3 regions of the Marinobacter sp. Hex_13 genome follow, and region 1 is predicted to be linked to each of the others. Evidence: predicted binding sites of a transcription regulator. Region 1 holds the regulator's gene; each other region holds the start of a gene.
What was found. The regulator FliA, encoded in region 1, starts transcription of late flagellar genes. The targets are predictions, from matches to a motif close to CTAAAGTTTNNNNNNNNNNNGCCGNTAA.

Region 1 (6,662 bases):
AGCGTCACACGACCCTGACGAGGCTTGCCCGCCTTTTCACGAACATCGGGTGCCTCTATACCGTGATCAACCGAGTTGCGAACAAGATGGACCAGAGGATCGGACAGCGCCTCGACCAGGTTTTTGTCCAGGTCGGTCTCTTCGCCGTGCATCTCAAGGTTGATTTCTTTCTTCAGGCTGCGTGCCAGGTCGCGAACCACCCGCGGGAAGCGGCCAAATACTTTCTTGATGGGCTGCATCCGCGTTGCCATCACCGCTGACTGAAGATCGGTGGTCACCACGTCCAGGTTGGAGACGGCTTTGTGCATATGCTCGTCTTCACTCTGGGCGCCCAGACGCTGCAACCGGTTACGCACCAACACCAGTTCACCCACCATGTTCATGATGTCGTCCAGGCGCTTGGTATCCACCCGCACCGAAGTTTCAGCCACTGGTGCATTCGCATCCCGTGCCGGCATCGCGGGCGTTACGCCTGCCTTGCCATTATCCGCAGGCGCTTTTTCGGGCTTACCAGTCGGTTGCGCGGGCTTGTCAGCCTTGGCACTGGGAGACGTGGCCGACGGCTGCTTTGCAGCAGGCCCAGGGGCCGGCTTGGCAGTTTCTGCCGTAGGGCTACCACCCTTGCCGTGCAGGTCATCCAGCAACTTTTCGAACTCGTCGTCCGAAATCAGGTCGTCGCCACCCTTGCTGTCACTGGCCTCATCACTGGTAACCTTGTCGCCCGAGGCATCCTGGCTGTCAGGGGCTGCCTTGCCGGTTTCAGGCGGGCCTGAGAACTGGCCCTTGCCATGCAATTGGTCCAGCAGGGCCTCGAATTCATCATCGGAGATGTCGTCTCCGCTCCCTCCGTCACCGCCTGAAGATTCATTGCCGTCGTCACTGGAAACCGGAGCGCTGGTCTTTTCCTCTTCCAGGGCATCCAGCAACCGCTCGAATTCGTCGTCGGTAATATCACCGCCATCGTCTCCAGAACTGGCTTCGTTGCTCTCGTTCTGTTCTTCGCGAGCGACCGCTGCGTTTGCTGGCAACGACTCCCCTGCCGGCTGCGCCAATGCGTCCAGAGCGGCAATCAGTTCCTCGGGAGCTGGCGTCGGTTCCTCGTGGTGGCGAACCTGTTCAAACATGGCATTGACGTGATCCAGGGCTTCCAGCACCACGTCCATCAGTTCCGAGTCCACCTTGCGCTTGTGGTTGCGCAGGATATCGAAGACGTTCTCCGCGGAATGACAGCAGTTCACCAGGGCATCGAGTTGCAGAAACCCAGCGCCGCCTTTTACGGTGTGAAAGCCTCGGAAGATGGCGTTGAGCAGATCGCTGTCGTCCGGGTTTTGTTCCAGGTCGACCAGTTGCTCCGACAGCTTTTCGAGTATCTCGCCTGCCTCAACAAGGAAGTCCTGCAGGATCTCTTCATCGGCATCAAGCGCCATGCGTTACCCTCTCTTACTCAGAAACCGAGACTGGACAGAAGATCATCAACATCGTCCTGTCCCGATACTACGTCTTCGCGTTCTTCGGCCTTGATCTGTGGACCAACACCCTGTTCCGCCGATATCTTTTCCCGCTCTTCCAGTTCATGCACGGTGCCGGTCATCTGGTCCACATGACTCGCCATCACTACAAGGCTCAACAGATGCTCTTCCACCTCTTTAACCAGAGTGGTGACCTTTTGGATCACCTGCCCAGTGAGGTCCTGGAAATCCTGGGCCAGGAGAATTTCCGACAAGTTGTCGTACATCGCCCCGGCATCGGTATTCAGGGTCACGAAAAACGTGTCGATACGGGCATAGAGCTCACGAAATTCAGCCGGCGCCATCTCGCGGCGACGCAGTTTCTGCCACTGGTCTCTCAGCTCGGCGGCTTCGTCGCGGAGGGCGCTGGCCTTGGGCATAGCCTCCTCAACCAGATCCATGGTCCGATTGGCCGCTTTACCGGTCATCTGAACCACGTACTCAAGGCGATCCGACGCATCGGTCATCTTCGACAGAGCTTCTGACTGTTCGGCGTTACGGGGATCGATCTGGAAATTGCGGATCGCCTCGTGGAGGCTGCGGGTCAAGCGGCCGACTTCCCGATACAGGCTCTGGTCCCTCACCTCGCTCAATTCATTGATCAGCGTCATCGCGCGGCCATAGTCCCCGGCGTTGACCTGTTCAACCAACTCGGCCGCCTGGCTGCGGAGTTTCTCCGTGACCTCCGGGTCGAGCCCCTGTGGGTCTTTTTTTCTATTGCTCATGGGAGCCGTCCGACCTCTGAATTACTGGATGCGTTCGAAGATCTTCTCAATCTTCTCCTTGAGTACGGCTGCCGTGAAGGGCTTGACCACGTAGCCGTTCACACCGGCCTGCGCAGCAGCGACAATCTGGTCGCGCTTCGCCTCGGCGGTCACCATGAGCACAGGCAGGGTTTTCAGGCTGTCATCGGCACGGACTTCCTTGAGCAGATCGAGTCCGGACATCCCTGGCATATTCCAGTCAGTTACCAGAAAATCGTATTTGCCGCTCCTGAGCATAGGCAGTGCTGTATTGCCGTCGTCTGCTTCGTCAGTGTTGGTAAAACCGAGATCGCGAAGCAGGTTCTTAATGATCCGTCGCATTGTGGAGAAGTCATCCACAATCAGGATTTTCATGTTCTTGTCCAATGGGACCTCCAGTTAAAAACGCCCGGAATTCGTTTTTGGCTTCCGGCTCACAGTCTAGCAGGCCGGTAGTTTAACCGCTTATTGTGTGGCCTTTGAGCCGGTTGTAAAGCACCGGTTACCAAAAGGCTACAGTAAAGAATGCCTGGTAACGCCGTTCAATGGGACTGGCGGCCTGTTCAGCTCTGCCAACCAGTAAGACGCCCCCGCAGACGGAGCGCGGCCTGGCTGTGAATCTGGCTGACCCGGCTTTCACTGACACCCAACACAGCACCAATTTCCTTCAGGTTCAATTCTTCCTGATAGTAAAGGCTGAGCACCAGCTTTTCTCGCTCGGGCAGGTCACCAATCGCAGCTGCCAGGCTCTTCCGGAAGTTGTCAGACGCCAAGCCATCCAACGGGTTATCACTGTCCTCTGTTTCTTCTATCGGCAGCTCGCCGGATTCATTGAGCTCATCCAGGCTAAAAAGTCGGCCACTGTTAGCATCGCTCAGGGAGGAATAGTATTCGTCGAGGTCCAGCCCCAGCTCCTCGGCTACTTCCGAGTCTTGAGCTTCCCGACCCAGGCGGTCCTCGACAGCCTTGATGGCTTTGGCAATGCGGCGGGAGTTCCTGTGGACGGATCGAGGTACCCAGTCACCTTTGCGAATTTCATCTACCATGGCTCCGCGAATCCGGATCCCGGCGTATGTCTCAAAGGTAGCCCCCTTGTCGGAACTGTATCGCTGTGCAGCTTCCAACAAGCCAATCATGCCTGCCTGCATAAGGTCATCCAGTTGGACAGATGCCGGCAGCCGCGCCATGAGGTGAAGCGCTATTTTTTTGACCAGCGGGGCCTGCTCCTCAACGAGCTGGGAAGGTCCTCGTGTACCCGTCCGGTTGTAGGTTCCAAGTTCTTTCGCCAATGTCATGTATCCGGCTATTCAGTGACAGGATCAAAATCAGACTTCGACGAGCCGCTCCACAAAGAATTCCAGATGTCCCCGGGGCGATGATGGCAGCGGCCAGCTATCCACTTTCTCCGCGAGGCTCTTGATCGCCAACGATGCTTTTGCCCGCGGATAGGCGTCCAGCACGGCACGCTGGCGCTGTACCGCTTTTTTTACGGCCTCGTCATACGGCACCATACCCACATATTGTAGTGCCACATCAAGAAAGCGCTCGGTAACCCGGGTCAGTTTTTCAAACAGATGGCGACCTTCCTGCTCATTCCTGACCTGATTGGCCAGTATACGGAAGCGGTTGGTGCCGTAATCCCGGTTCATAAGCTTTATAAGGGCGTAGGCATCGGTGATAGAGGTAGGTTCATCACAGACAACCAGTAATAGTTCCTGTGAGGCTCGGAGGAAACTGACCACCGATTCGGAAATACCCGCAGCGGTATCAACGATCAGCACATCGATCTGGTCACCCAGTTCGCTGAACGCGTTGATCAGGCCAGCGTGCTCCAGATTGGAAAGCTGGGTCATGCGTTGGGTACCTGAGGACGCGGGCACGATTTTGATGCCACCGGGGCCGTTGACCAACACATCCCGAAGGTCACATTCCCCGGCGATGACGTCCTGGATATTACGATTGGCGGTAATACCAAGCAGAACGTCAATGTTGGCAAGGCCCAGGTCGGCATCGAGCAGCACCACCCGGCGTCCCATTTGTGCTAGGGCGATGCCAAGGTTCACTGATACGTTGCTCTTGCCAACGCCCCCTTTCCCGCCGGAAACGGCAATCACCTGTACCGGATGTGGTTTGCTCATACTGACTCTGATCTCTTGCCGCGTTTAACCGCAGGCTGTGTTGTTTTTAAACAGCGACTGCCTGTTGCTGCTGGAGTTTCTTCAGCCTCTCCACGGCCAACCGCACCAGCGGAATGGACTCAGCGTGGTGCAGGTCTTCCGGGATTTTCTGCCCGTCGGTGTAATACGCCACCGGCAATCCCGTTTCCATGACGAATCCCAGCGATTCACCCAGGGTCAGTGCTTCATCGATTTTGGTCATCACACAACCCGTAAGATTTGCCATCTTATAGCAATGCCAAACGGATTTCATGATGCGCGGCTGACTGGTTGCCGAAACCACCAGATGGGTTCGAATCCGATGGTGACTGCGAGCCAGCTCCATAAGCTGCTCCTCGTAGCCCTTGTCGGTGCTGGTCAGGCCAGCGGTATCAATCAACACCAGGTGCCGGTCCGACAGTTCGTTCAGTATGTCGTCGAGGGAATGGGTTTCGTCCACAACCCGAACCGGAACGTTCAGTATGCGCCCGAACACAAATAGTTGCTCATGGGCCGCGACCCGATAGCGATCGGTGGTGACCAGCGCCAGAGAGTCGGCGCCGTGGCGCAGCACATAGTGCGCGGCCAGCTTGCCGATGGTCGTCGTCTTGCCGGACCCGGTTGGGCCCACCAGGGCGTAGACACCGCCCTCATCCGCCCATTCAGTACGCGCGGTCTTCACACCGGCGGCCAGCATTTTCAGAGACTGCTTCCAGCCATCCTCAAGCCGGCCTGCGCGGTGGCGCCGGGACAGAGAGTTGGCGAGCTCCAGCCCGAGACCAAACTCCTGCAACCTCTCAGACAGCCTCTGCTGTACTGCGTTCACCGCTGTTTGTTCGGGTTCACCGCCATTCCGGGCACTGACCAGGTCACGGAGGGAACTGATCTCCGCACGCATTTGCGCCAGTTCTCCGGAATAGGCAGCGCTGGCAGCGGTAGGCTCTTCAACCACCATGTCATCGTCGGCCAGCGATTCTTTCGACAAGCCAGCGTGGCCAAAGTCCCCACCCGCAACCGCATTACCATAGGTCGCGCGCTTTTCCCGCACTTCCCGAATACGATCGCGAGAGCGGCCGAGTTCGTCCTCCAGGCGGCGATGCTGTTCCGCCTGCATTTCGGCTAGCCGTGAGCCATTGGTGGCTTCCCGCGCAGCGTCACCGAGGCGTTGGCGCGCCATATTTTCGTCATAATCGAGCGCTGTCACAATTTCGACGCCACCATCCACACGACGATTGGAAAGGATTACGGCATCGGGACCCATCTGATCCCGCACCTGACGCAGTGCCTCTGCCATGCTTTGGGCAAAAAACCGCTTAACTTTCATAATGATGCTTCCTCCCCGGTCAGCGCTTTCCAGCGCCTTCCGCCTTTCCAGCCGCGGCCTTTACTGACCGACGGATGCGACAATAGTGATCTGTTTGTTATCCGGAATTTCCTGGTACGACAGTACATGCAGACGCTCTACTCCGTAGCTGGCAAACTTCGCCAGTACCGGGCGCAAGGGCCCTGAAACCAATAGAATCGCCGGCTTGCCCAACATCTCCTGGCGCTGAACGCTGTCCTGGAGCGACCGCTGAAGCTTCTCAACCATATTTGGCTCCAGCACCAGCCCGATGTCTTCCTGACCGCCGGATTGTTGACTCTGCTGCATGGACTTCAGCAATAACTGTTCCAAGTCTGGATCCAGAGTGATCACCGGGATCTCTGTGTCGTTGCCACAGATACTCTGGACAATCATCCGGCGCAGTGACTGGCGGGCAACCGTGGTCAGCAGCTTCGGGTCCTGGCTCTTCGGATGAACGTTCACGATCGCTTCGGCAATAGACCGCATGTCACGGATCGGCACTTCCTCTTTCAGCAGGTTCTGCAGCACCTTCAGCAGCAGGCTGATGGAAATGGTGGTGGGTACCAGTTCTTCCGCCAGCTTTGGAGATACTTTCTCGAGCTGTTCCAGCCACTTCTGGACTTCCTCATGGCCAAGCAGTTCGTGGGCGTGTTTCTGGAGGATCTGGTTGAGGTGTGTTGCCACTACGGTACTGGCGTCCACGACGGTATAACCGAGGGTCTGTGCCTGGTCTTTCTTGTCCGGTTCGATCCAACTGGCGTCCAGGCCAAAGGCGGGGTCTTTGCCCTCTATCCCCTCGATCTTGCCGAACACCTGACCTGGGTCTATCGCCAGTTCACGGTCCGGATGGATTTCTGCCTCGGCAATGGTCACCCCCATCAGGGTGATGCGATAAACATTGGGCATCAGG
Region 2 (6,662 bases), on a different contig from region 1:
GAACCAGGACGACGACGTGCTCGACACCTGGTTCAGCTCCGCCCTGTGGACCTTCGGCACCTTGGGCTGGCCGGAAATCACCGAGCGGCTGAAAACCTTCCACCCCACCAACGTTCTCGTGACCGGTTTTGACATCATTTTCTTCTGGGTGGCCCGGATGATCATGATGACGATGCACTTCATGAAAAACGAGGACGGCACCCCACAGGTACCGTTCAAGACCGTGTATGTGACCGGCCTGATCCGCGACGAGCACGGCGACAAGATGTCCAAGTCCAAGGGCAACGTGATTGACCCACTGGACATGATCGACGGCATCGAGCTCGATGACCTGCTGGAGAAACGCACTGGCAACCTGATGCAGCCCAAACTGGCCGAGAAGATCGGGAAGCGCACCCGGAAGGAGTTCCCGGAAGGCATTACCGCTCATGGTACGGATGCCCTGCGTTTCACTCTCTCCGCCATGGCGACCACCGGCCGCGACATCAACTGGGACATGAAGCGCCTTGAAGGCTATCGTAACTTCTGCAACAAGCTGTGGAACGCTGCCCGTTACGTGCTGATGAACACCGAGGGCGAGGATTGCGGCGTCAACGGTGAGGCCGTGGAATTGTCGCTGGCAGACCGCTGGATCATCAGCGAGCTGCAAACCTGCGAGCAGGACGTGATCCGCCATCTTGACCAGTACCGGTTCGACCTGGCCGCGTACGCCCTGTATGAGTTCATCTGGAACGAATACTGCGACTGGTACCTGGAACTCTCCAAGCCGGCGTTGAACGACGACAACGCCAGTGCGGAAGCCAAACGTGGCACCCGCCGCACCCTGGTACGGGTGCTGGAAGCGGTCCTTCGCCTGGCGCACCCGATGATGCCGTTCATCACCGAAGAAATCTGGCAGCGCATCGCACCCCTGGCCGGTAAGAGTGGTGACAGCATTATGCTGCAACCCTTCCCCCAGCCAGATGCCAACAAGCAGGACTCTGCGGTAGCCGCCGATATTGAATGGCTGAAAGGCGTGATTGTCGCTGTTCGGAATATCCGCGGCGAGATGAACATCTCCCCGGCAAAAGCCATCCCGGTGCTTCTGCGTGGTAAAAACCCAGACGACAAACGCCGCTTGGACGAGAACCGACAGTTCCTGTCATCACTGGCGCGCCTGGACAGCCTGGAATGGTTTACCGAAGGCGAAGCCCCCATGTCAGCCACCCAGTTGGTTGGCGAGATGGAAGTGCTGGTGCCCATGGCCGGTCTGATTGACAAGGATGCCGAACTCAAGCGACTGGACAAGGAACTGGAGCGACTGCAAAAAGAAGTTGGCCGACTGGAAGGAAAACTTGGCAACGAGAAATTCACTGCCAAGGCGCCCGCAGAGGTGGTAGAAAAAGAGAAGGAAAAGCTCAGCGATGCCCAGGGCAGCATGAGCCGGCTCAGCGAGCAACGGGCCGCCATCGAGGCCATGTAACCCATGGCCACGCCAGGGAATAATCAGGGGCTGTCCGGGAATGGCCGCATCGCCATTCTCGGAGCAGGCTCCATGGGCCAACTCTGGGCGGGCTACCTGCCCACCGGGACGGTAACGTTTATCCCTCGTCGCAAGGTTACCCCGGAAACAGGTAAACCCGCACTGACTTACACGTTCCGGCGGTTCGAAGGCCCGGAGGAAGTTGTCACAGTTCCCTACCTGCTCGCCACCGAGGCACCCCCCTCACTGTTGATGGTCACCACGAAGGCGGGCGATACGCTCGGTGCCATTGAATCCAACCTCCATGACCTTTCCCCAGATACTCCCATCGTCCTGTTCCAGAACGGCTTGGGCTGCCAGCAAGCGGTCGCCGAGCGTTGGCCACAACGACCGATCCTGGCCGCCAGCACCACCGAAGGGGCGAACCGCCCAGCACCAGGCTGCACAGTCCACGCCGGCAAAGGCGAAACCTGGGTTGGCCCATTAACCAAGAGTGCGACGACGCATCTGACGCAGGTAGTAACGGCGCTTGGCACCAGCGGGTTGACGGTTCACGCAGAGCAAGACATTCAGAGGCGGCTGTGGGACAAACTGATCATCAATGCGGGTATCAATGCCTTTACGGCAATCCTCGACTGCCCGAACGGTGACATCCTCGCCGACCCGTTCTACCGGGAACACATCGATGAGTTGTGCGACGAAATCTCGAAGGTGATGAAGGAGGATATTGGAAAAGCCCTGCCATCAATCACAATTCGCGAACGCATCGAAACGGTTGCCCGCAAAACGGCGCGGAATACCTCATCCATGCGCAGCGACAGGCGGCGGGGCCGCCCTACCGAAATTGACTTTATCAATGGATATATCGTCGGGCGCGGGCATGCGCTGGGCGTTGATGTTCCGACAAACCAGATGCTGACAAACTGTATTAAACAGCTATCGCCATAGATCTCAGGAGCACACCCTTCAGATCCCGAATGTCAGACCCTGAACGCTTCCACGAGGCGCTGCAGGGATGCAGTCAGTTGTGACATTTCCCGTGACGATGCCAGGGTTTCCTCGGCGTTATCTGCCGTTTTCTCACCCAGGACACTGATCTGTTCAACGTTGGTATTGACGTTTTTCGCCACGGCAGACTGCTCCTCGGCCGCCTGTGCGATCTGGTGGCTCATATCAACAATGGTCGAAATCCCCTGGGCAATCCGGTCCAGCGCTTCCGTCACTTCCGCCGATTTCTTCACCGTGGTTTCAGTCACGTCATGGCTGTTGGTCATGGCCGCAACGGCTTCCTTCACGCCGCTCTGCAACCGGGTGATCATACCCTCGATTTCCTCAGTCGATTTGTGGGTACGCTGTGACAGTGAACGTACTTCGTCTGCCACCACCGCAAAACCACGGCCCTGCTCACCGGCGCGCGCAGCCTCGATGGCCGCATTCAATGCCAGGAGATTGGTCTGCTCCGCAATCGCCTTGATTTCGACCAGAACCTGGCTGATGTTATCGCTGTCGGCGTTTACCCGGTTGATGACATCAACCGCGCCGGAGATTTCGGTGGCAAGACGGTTGATGGTGGCGACGGTATCCGCAACCACTCCGCGGCCTCTCTCGGTATCCTCTTCAGCCGCGCCAGCGCTATCAGACACGCGATGAGCACTCTCAGTAACCTCATTGACCGCTTCCACCATCTGGTTCATGGCTTCGTTGATCTGGCCGGACTCCTCCATCTGCCGCGCAACGGCCTCGCTGTTCGCAGCCGCGGTATCGTTGACACGAGTGGCCTGCCGATCGACGTCCGATGTAGTGCTGCTCACTGAGCGGATCAATTCGGCAATCCGGTCCGTCATGTTGTTGAACTCGGTAGTCAGCTCACCCAATTCATCACGATTATCCAATTGGATGTGAGTCGTCATATCGCCCTCAGCCACGGACCTTGCTGCCGTGCTGAAACGATTAATAGCCGTACGTACCGACATAAAGAAGCCGACGTAGAGGTAAACCACCACCAACAGGACAATTACCAATGCGGCAATAATCAACTGCCGTTGCTGCAGCTCGCCCTCCAGGCGTGAGTTCAGGTTTGCGCCAACGACGTCAAAAATTCCAGCCTTGAGCGCATCGTAATGGGCAAGCTGGTTTTCGATGGTGCGGTTGAAATCCCGCCAGGGTAACTCGAGGCGCATGGGCGTGATGATGTTGGCATCCAGCTCGTCACGCACAACCACCAGACTCTCGAGAATGCCCTCGACAGCATCACCTGTCGTTTTCTCCAGGGTCGGCGATGCATCCATCGATACGGTCAGTGCAGGCCCGAGCAGTGATGCGCGGTTGGTCAGTTCGTCATAGATTTCATTAAGAGCGTCACTGAGATTGTAGCCCACCTGCCCGTCGATGAGCGCAAAGGTCCCGAACGTCCTGGCCCGGCCAATGATGCTGCGGGCATCCGGCAGCGACTCACGCAAAAGCCCCAGAAGCAGCAGGTTTTCCCGGGATGCGTCCTGCCCCAGGCCGGAAATTTCAATGGTCGCGGACAAGAGCGCCCGCACTTTCTGGACGAACTCCTGATAATACTTGAACTGGGGGTCGATATTGCCCTGATAACTGTCAGTCGATTTGAGTGTTTGCCACTCTTCCACCAGCATCGCCACCTGCTGGGACCAGTTACCGGACTCATCAAAACGAGCCTCTGCGTTAACCAGTTCCTCAAGAATTCTATCAATCGTTTCTGACGACTCTGCGGACTGTGAGAGCAGTTCATTGTCATCCTTGATCTTGCCGGGGGCACGAAAATCCCGGTATGCCATGGACTCTGCCAGCAGCGTATCCACCTTTTCGAGCTGCTCCAACCCCTCCACGCCCCGGGTCATGGTATCAACCGACCGGTTCAGTTCACTGATAACCAACCAGGAAAGGGCAATAATGGGAAGCAGGAACAACACACTGATCAGGCTGAATTTGTAGAACATCGGCAGCCGATTCATCAGCGCTACTGCAGGCTTGATAAGCTGGTTCACGTGTACCCCCACAGAAAGCATCGAAAGGATGGAACTTTATTCTATTTGTTTATATTGTCGACTAAAGTACTACAAACTTGAGTGTTTTTCGGCGTAAAAATGTAATTTTTGTCAAAATGTCGTGATCAGCGCACACCGGCAATAACCAGCAGCGCAAGGATGCAGATCCAGACCAGCATGCTTCGGTTCAGCAAATCCCGGATGGCCTCCAGGCTGCGGCCACCAAAGCCCGCCCATTCGTCCGGATGGATCTTTGAGAACCGTTCCGGGTCCAGTGCATAGCCCGTCAATGCCGCGCTCGCGGCGCCCATCAATAGCTGGTTGGTTCTGAGGCTAAAATCAAACAGTCTTCGTTTCCCTTCTTTCATCCAGCCGGCAAGATCACCTGCGACTCCAAACGTGAAGGACAGTAGTCGTGAGGGAAGCCAATTGAGTATCTCCGCCAGCGCGGCAAACCCTGGTCTCGCTGCCACCTGCGGCCAGTGATCCCTTAACGCGACAACTCCCCTCGCAAAGAAGGCAGCCGCAATACCGCCAACGGCATACCAGAAAGCGACCAGAAAAAAACGCTCGAAGACGCTGACCATCAGCGTTCGTGACAAAGCCAGATGCATCTCATCGGGCGACGTTGCCGCGCCCCGTTCCTCAGCCGGTAAAATATCCATAACGTGATGCCAAGCGGACTGCATGTCGCCCCTGGCCCAGGATTCACTGTAAACCTCCAGGCGCGCCCGCCAACCCGGCGCACCCATCAACAACACCATCAGCAAAAACTCCAATGGATACGCGGCCATGCGCCAGCCAATGGTGTGCAGATAGTACTCCCCGGCGGCCAGAATCAGCGAGGGCACAAGAATAATAACCAGCCCCTTCCATAGGCCTGCCTCGTTACCAGACCTTTCAGCGCCTCCCCGGTTAAACGCGGAACGCCACAACGTCTCAGAAGACCAGGCGTTGGCCGCATCCAGCTTGCGTCTCACCAGGTAAGCGAGCAGAAACACCACCAATACCATCAGTTATCCGCTCCGTTGCCACGCCCTGTACCAAGCAGTTGCCGATATCGGGGCCAGTCAAAAGCCGGGCCTGGATCGGTTTTGCGACCGGGTGCGATATCGCTGTGCCCGGTGATCCTCTCTGGCGTGATGGCCGGCCACGATTTCATGATCAATGCTGACACGTCAGCAAGCACCTCATACTGAGCTGCGGTGTATGGAATGTCATCCGCGCCCTCCAGCTCAATGCCGATTGAATAATCGTTGCACTCTTCCAGGCCCTGAAAGCAGGACCGCCCGGCATGCCACGCGCGCTCCAACAAGCTGACGAACTGAAGGCATTCGCCATCCCGGCGGATCAGCAGGTGTGACGAAACCTTCATATCGGCGATGGTCTCGAAATAGGGGTGCTCTGAGGGGGACAGTTGGTTGCAGAAAAACCGTTCGATGGCATCGCCTCCGAACTGCCCGGGAGGAAGGCTGATGTTATGAACAACCAACAGGGATATTGCCGCCCCTTCGGGGCGTTTGCCAAAATTTGGAGACGGGCACCAACGGGCGCCGGCTACCCAACCGGTCGTCCGTAATCCGGCGACAGCCGGTGGCGACAGGTCAATGGTGTTGCGCGAAGGGATGGTTTCAGACAATGTGGTTCCAACAGGCCGGGGCGAACAGACCGGACCACCGATGCGTTCGCCGTTGTTGCTTTGATGCCCCTGATTGAAGCACAAAGTCTCCGGTCTTGCTATACGATCAGTCCTTGCGGCTACTGCGAAGGTTGTCGATGATGGATTCCAGCGCCCGGTCGAATATCAGGCCGTCGTCCAACATGGAGATCTCATCCGCAGCGAGCGCCAGTGCGAGGTTTTCACGCTGATATTCCGCCACCTTGGCACCACTGCGATTAACGAAGATGTACTTGCCCGTCGCCTTGATAAACGCGGCCAGCTTGCAGCGTGTTTTGTTGCCATCACGGGTCAGCTCAACCCAGGAGCCAACACGAAGGCCATCAGCCCGTTCCAGCCATTGAAGCTCGACATTTGCCCCGGAGCTCTCGACCAATTCCTCTGCAGCCGGCTCTTCAGGGCTTGGCACGGGGCTAGCAGATACAGACGTGGTGGCGTCCGAGGGCTCGGAGGCGCCTGCCATTACGCGCTCAGTCGTTCGCTCCACTTTCTCTGGAGCTTTGGGCGCGGT
Region 3 (6,662 bases), on a different contig from region 1:
GCTGTCCCTGACCGAAGCCCGACACTTTATCAGTGGTTTTGATCGCCCGAATATTCAGTACCGAATTGCTCCGAAAACCAATGCAAACAAACAACTACTGGATTTTATTAAAGCGGAACATGATGGCGACTGCGGCATCGTTTATTGCCTGTCCCGCAACAAAGTCGACAGCACCGCGAAGCTGCTCAGTGACAAAGGCTACACCGCTCTGCCCTACCATGCGGGCCTCAATGCCGGTGATCGCGCGCGGAATCAGGAGCGCTTCCTGCGCGAGGACGGCGTCATCATCGTGGCCACCATTGCTTTTGGCATGGGCATCGATAAACCCGATGTTCGATTTGTCGCCCACCTGGATCTTCCAAAAAGCCTGGAAGCCTACTATCAGGAAACCGGCCGAGCCGGTCGTGATGGAAAGCCTTCGACCGCCTGGATGGTTTACGGCCTGCAGGACGTGATCAAACTGCGACAGATGCTCGAAGGCTCCATGGGCAATGACCACTTCAAACGGGTTGAGCGCCAGAAACTGGATGCCATGCTAGGCCTGTGCGAAGTGACAAGCTGTCGGCGACAGGTGTTGCTGCGGTATTTCGGCGACACCCTTGAACAACCCTGTGGCAACTGTGACACCTGCCTGACTCCACCGGAAACCTGGGACGGCAAGATTGCTGTTCAGAAGGCGCTCTCCTGCGTGTTCAGAACCGGCCAACGTTTCGGGGTTACGTATTTGATTGATGTGTTACGCGGCTCTGAGAACGAACGTATCCTGCAGTCCGGCCATCAAACGGTTTCCACCTACGGAATTGGTACCGAGTTGTCTGCAAACGACTGGAAGTCCGTATTCCGTCAACTGGTGGCCAACGGTTACCTCAGGGCTGACCCGGAAGGCTACGGAGCGTTGCAGCTTACGGAGCAATGCCGTCCACTACTTAAGGGCGAGGTAGCTATCCAGTTACGCAAGGATCCGGTAGTGAAGGCCTCCAGTAGCCGTGGGTCATCAGGGTCCGGCCGCCGCAGGATTGCAGACCAGATCACTGACAAACCCGGCTGGGAAGCGCTGCGGGCCTGCCGAAAATCGCTGGCGGATGAGAAGGGCGTGCCGCCCTATGTGATTTTCCACGATGCCACGCTGTTTGAAATCCTGGACAAGAAACCGAACAGCCTTGCCGAAATGGCTGAGATAAACGGCGTGGGTGCGGCAAAGCTCGAAAAATACGGGGAAACTTTCCTCGCCGCCCTACGGGAATTGGACGGCGCTTGAATCAACCTCAGTTCACTGCGCCTGGAAGCCTTTCTTGCGAACACGATAGTGGGCCATCGAAGTGGCCACATGATGGCCGTCACTGTCGTACAGTGTGCCTTCCAACTCAAACGCGGCCCTGCCCGTAGCATCGGCCTCGGCCTTGATGGCTTCAACCGTGGCGGCGTCCAGTGAAAACTCCACAAACACATCGGAATTCGCCGGCTGCAGGAACTGAAGCGTCATTTCCTTGAGAATCGGCGTGTAAGCCGGGCCGAGATCAAACAGCGTCAACACACCACCGGGGATCTCCGCCACCAGGAAATAGGCACCGGCGTAGAGGCTGCCAAAGTGGTTCTTATTGCCTTTCAGGCGTATTCTTGCCTTAACGAACCCCGGGCGAATCTCCTCGACACTGAATCGATTCCGTGGTGCAAACGGGATTGATAGGCCAATAATTCGGTTGACGGCCGCATAACCACTGGTTTTACGGAGCCAGGCCAGCGGTTGGGTGATTCGCGCACCAGGATTCGATTCAGACACCCAATGGCCGGTTGCACCTATCAGATTGTCGATGAACGCCATGTTTTCTTACCTGTTGGTGATTTAACGCCCATGATTGCAGCCGTTTAAAAGGTATCGCAACTGTTTTCGGGATTTTTTACGGTTATCCCTTTCCGGAAAGAAAAATTCACCTAAACTGCTTGGATATCAAAACGGGCGATAACAAGAAACTCGAATGGACGCGGGAGTAAGTCTTCAATGAAAGTGAGGCGTGCGCGTGGCTGGCTGACGGCCCTGGCATTGTTTCTGGCTTGCCCGGGAACCGGTGTGTCTTCGGAATATCTGTCTGGAGAAACACAGGCAAGGGAATATCGCCTGTGGTACCGCAATTACGACAGCCCACCCATACGTGCCCTGGTTGCCCTCGCCTTCGACAAGACACCGGAATACGGTTCGTATCGAATCACTCGCACCCCGGAGATGGCCCAAGGCCGGGTTGTCCGCGAACTTGAGCGCCAGCAATCAAAATTGGTCGATCTCGCGAATGTCGCGACATCAAAACAGAGGGAAGAAAGCCTGCAGGCCATCCCCATACCTATCGATGGCGGACTTTTGGGGCTTCGGGTGTGCGTGGTGCTTAAAGAATCATTGCCCAGGTTCAAAGGCATCCGAAGCCTTGGCAATCTTGAGGAAGTCGGTATCCGCATCGGCCAGGGCGCACACTGGCCGGATTCGTCGATTCTTCAGGCCAACGGAGTCAGCGTGGTGACTCACTCGCGGTACGAAATTCTTTTCCGCATGCTGGAGAATCATCGTTTTGAATGCTTCGCCCGGGGAGTCAACGAGGTTCTTTTCGATCTGGAGCTTGAAAACAACGAAGATTTCGCCATCGAGCCGGACCTGCTGCTGGCCTATCCGATGCCCTCTTACTTCTTCGTCAACCGGCACGACCACGAAACAGCACATCGGCTTCAATTGGGCATGGAAAGGGCCATTTTCGATGGCAGCTTTGGCGCGTACCTCAACCAATACTACGGCCAGTCCATCGACGAGCTAAACCTGCACAGCCGGAACGTCCTTGTTCTGGAAAATCCCTATCTGACGGACGAGTCCCGGGCCATCGGCACCAGAACCCTCCTCGAACTCCGACGGCGAATCCAGATACTATCCGCGCCCCAGAAAACGTCTTACTCAAACCCTGAATCGTGACACGTTCTTACTAAGCGTGTGGCCGACCGATTCGATCTGACCGCTATAGACGTCGTTCTCGCTGGCAGCCTTGGCGGCCTCCTGGCCCTGGTCGGCAATCCGGGTGATGGAGGAGTTCAACTCTTCCGTCACAGAGGTCTGCTCCTCAGAAGCCGTTGCGATCTGGGAGGTCATCTGGCTGATCGACGTTATGGCATCAGCAATACGGTTAAGGGACTCCATGGCATCCTGGGCTTTCTCCATGCTCACATTCGAGACCGCTGTTGATGCCTTCATGACGTCCACAGCCTGGGTTGCACCGCTTTGCAGGCGCTCAATCATGTTGTTGATCTCTTCCGTGCTGTCCTGGGTGCGGCGGGCCAGATTGCGCACTTCGTCAGCAACAACCGCAAAGCCACGACCCGCGTCCCCTGCCCTTGCGGCCTCGATCGCCGCGTTCAGTGCCAGCAGGTTGGTCTGTTCAGCAATCCCCTGAATTACCTCGAGAACCGAGGTAATGTCGGTAACGTCCTTGCCGAGTTTATCGATGACTTCCGCAGCGGCGTTAATCTCTTTTGACAATTTCTGGACTGCATCCCGGGAAGCGGCAACGGTTTCAAGGGAAGCGCGGCTGTCTGCATCGGCGGTGTTGGACGCATCCGCGGTCTGTTGGGCATTCTGTGCAATTTCCCCGGCAGCGGCAGACATCTCATTGATGGCCGTGGCCACCATATCAATCTCGGCCTGCTGTTTTTCAACGCTGTCTCGGCTGGTGCTGGCAGTATCCCGCAGGGAGGACACGTTTTCGCCAAGCTCGGCGGTGCCTTGCTGGACGTCCCGGACCACATTCTGGATATTCTCAACAAAGCTGTTGAACTCCGCCGCGAGCTTGCCGAACTCGTCGTTGGCGCTATCGTCCAGGCGCTTGGTGAGGTCCGCCTCGCCACTGGCGATTGATGCCATGGCGGCATTAAGCTTGCGAACGGGAGCCATCAGCACGCGGATACCAAAACGCAGGATCACCAGGGACACCAACAAGCCAATTACTGCGATGATCAGCCCGGTTACGCGAGCGGCATGGACCGGCGCATTGATTTTGTCCTCATTGATAAAAGTGCCGAGATACCACTCAACACCACGGGCACCTTTGATGCGATGGAAACCGGCAGTCCAACTGGCATCTCCGGTGTCATATTCGTGAATTTCACCGCTGAGCCGAGGAGATTCTCCCAAAAGACTGCTGATCTTCTTGCCAACCAGTTTCTGGTCCGGGTGAAACAACACGGTGCCGTCGTCACTGATCAGGGCGGCATAGCCGGTGTTGGCCAGCGTAATCGTGGAGAGCGTCTGTTCTATGGTCTTCAGGGCAATATCACCACCGACAACACCCTGGTAAGCCCCACGTTTGACCGGTGCCAGCGTGGAAATGATGGTGCCTCCAGTGCCCGCGTCCACGTAGGGTTCGGTGAACGACGCTGAGCCCTTTTGTTTCGCCTGTTTGAACCAGGGCCGCGTGCGTGGGTCGAAATCCGCAGGCAGCGTGGCTTCTGAGGCATCGTCCTTCATCAGCATATAGCCATCATCACGGCCAACATAGACGTCAATGAACCCGCCACCGGTTGTCGCAGCGGCCAGGATAACCCTCGCCTCGGCATCGGTTTCCACCGACTCCAGTGCTTTTGCCGTTGCTTCGGTCATGGCAAGACGGGTGTTGAGCCAATCCGCAATGCTGGACGTACTCTGAGCCACGGTGTCTTCAATCAGTGCATCAACATAAGTATCCGTAGTCTCCTGTAACCGGAGGTTGCCGCTGAGCGTAAACGCCCCCATAACAAGTAAAAGCAAAATACCAAAGGCGACGAGCAACTTCTGGCCGAAACTCAGGTTCATTTTCCGGGTCCTTTTCGAGACAGTCTATTCGGGGGGTCAGTCAAACAGCCTATCGGCTGTCTTTCATTCATAAACTGGTTTTCGGCGTGTGCTGCAAAGTCTTTAACTTTATGTGATAAGAAGTCTTAAGCTTTAGGTGATAAGAAGTCTTTAGCGCTCTCTGATAAAATACCGAAGCAATCGACAATTCTTGCCGTCATTTCCACACCCAACGGGAGCTGCCGTATATGGCCCACGAAGAACTGCACCTCAACCTTCGTAACCTGACCAGTGATGATTACCCACAGCTCCAGCGACTGATGGACAGGGTCTACGACGATATTGGCGGTGCCTGGCCAGAGGACACGATCGAAGCTCTGGTGCAACAGTTTCCGGATGGTCAGATCTGTATCGAAGAGTCCGGTGACCTGGTGGCCGTAGCCCTCACGGTGTGCGTCAAGTATGAGCGATTCAGCAATCCGCACACCTACGACGACCTGATCCTGCGCAATGAAAAAATCTGGCACAACGCCAAAGGCGACTCGCTTTACGGCCTCGATGTGTTTATCCACCCGGATTATCGCGGCTACCGCCTTGGCCGGCGGCTTTATGAAGCTCGCAAAGAACTCTGCCGATCCATGAACCTGCGCGCCATCCTGGCGGGTGGCCGCATCCCTGGATATCACAAGTATTCAGACCAGCACTCCCCGGAAGAATACATCCAGCGTGTGGATCGCAAGGACATCTACGACCCGATCCTCAGCTTTCAGCTGTCCAACGACTTCCAGGTCACCCGGCTGATGCACAAGTACCTGCCGGAAGACGAGAAATCCCTGGGCTACGCCACTCTGCTGGAATGGCGGAACATCCTCTATACCCCGCCGTCGCCGGTGCTTAACGTCAAGAAGACTCAAGTGCGCCTGGGTGCCGTTCAGTGGCAGATGCGTGAATTTACCTCTGTGGAGGAAGTGCTGGAACAGGTGGAGTACTTCGTGGATGCGCTCTCGGATTACAAGAGCGATTTCGCCCTGTTTCCAGAGTTTTTCAACGCACCGCTGATGGGCCTGACGGACCAAGTGGACCAGACACGGGCCATTCGCTTTCTGGCAGGCTTTACCGAGCAATTCCGCAATCAGATGTCGGAAATGGCGGTCAGTTACAACATCAACATCATTACCGGCTCGATGCCCCTGCTCGAAAATGATCGGGTCTACAACGTGTCCTATTTGTGCCACCGCGACGGCCGCGTCGACGAGCAGCGCAAGATCCATATCACGCCCCACGAACGCCGTGACTGGGTCATCGAAGGCGGTGAGAAGTTCCAGGTGTTCGACACCGACGCCGGCCGCGTGGCCATCATGATCTGTTACGACATCGAGTTCCCGGAACTGGGGCGCCTGGCGGCCATCGAAGAGGTGGATATTATTATGGTGCCCTTCTGGACGGACACCAAGAACGGATACCTTCGGGTGCGGCACTGTGCGCAGGCACGGGCGATTGAAAACGAGTGCTATGTCGTGATCACCGGTAGTGTGGGTAACCTTCCCAAGGTTGAGAACCTGGACGTGCAGTACGCCCAGTCTTCCGTATTCTCACCGTCGGACTTTGCGTTCCCCCACGATGCGGTGATGGCGGAAACCACACCGAATACGGAAATGATCATGTTTTCAGATATGGATCTGGAAAAGCTGAAGCTGGTGCGCAACGAAGGCTCGGTGACGAACCTGAAAGACCGGCGCACGGATATTTACGAGCTCAACACGCTACAAACGGGCCAAAATGATAAAAACAGTTGATGAACCGCCTGAGAGCTCTATCGTATGACACTGAACACGTTGCCAAACCAACAGAGTGTGGCTATTGT

Region 2: a site for FliA is predicted at 4,528-4,555, ahead of AXW11_RS03820 (methyl-accepting chemotaxis protein). Genes of this name have one in related genera too.
Region 3: a site for FliA is predicted at 4,898-4,925, ahead of AXW11_RS09070 (methyl-accepting chemotaxis protein). Genes of this name have one in related genera too.

The regions. Positions count from the first base shown of each region.
Region 1 is NZ_LSMM01000049.1:96,359-103,020, reverse strand. It holds gene AXW11_RS13005 (chemotaxis protein CheA) at 1-1,427, opposite strand, end outside; gene AXW11_RS13000 (protein phosphatase CheZ) at 1,445-2,233, opposite strand; gene cheY (chemotaxis response regulator CheY) at 2,255-2,638, opposite strand; gene AXW11_RS12990 (RNA polymerase sigma factor FliA) at 2,815-3,546, opposite strand; gene AXW11_RS12985 (MinD/ParA family protein) at 3,577-4,389, opposite strand; gene flhF (flagellar biosynthesis GTPase FlhF) at 4,436-5,731, opposite strand; gene flhA (flagellar biosynthesis protein FlhA) at 5,792-6,662, opposite strand, start outside.
Region 2 is NZ_LSMM01000012.1:59,951-66,612, reverse strand. It holds gene AXW11_RS03830 (valine--tRNA ligase) at 1-1,462, shown strand, start outside; gene AXW11_RS03825 (ketopantoate reductase family protein) at 1,466-2,410, shown strand; gene AXW11_RS03820 (methyl-accepting chemotaxis protein) at 2,443-4,494, opposite strand; gene AXW11_RS03815 (CobD/CbiB family protein) at 4,599-5,486, opposite strand; gene ampD (1,6-anhydro-N-acetylmuramyl-L-alanine amidase AmpD) at 5,486-6,076, opposite strand; gene AXW11_RS03805 (DUF1631 domain-containing protein) at 6,219-6,662, opposite strand, start outside.
Region 3 is NZ_LSMM01000035.1:31,613-38,274, forward strand. It holds gene recQ (DNA helicase RecQ) at 1-1,258, shown strand, start outside; gene AXW11_RS09060 (PaaI family thioesterase) at 1,271-1,822, opposite strand; gene AXW11_RS09065 (transporter substrate-binding domain-containing protein) at 2,000-2,950, shown strand; gene AXW11_RS09070 (methyl-accepting chemotaxis protein) at 2,933-4,819, opposite strand; gene AXW11_RS09075 (bifunctional GNAT family N-acetyltransferase/carbon-nitrogen hydrolase family protein) at 5,047-6,594, shown strand.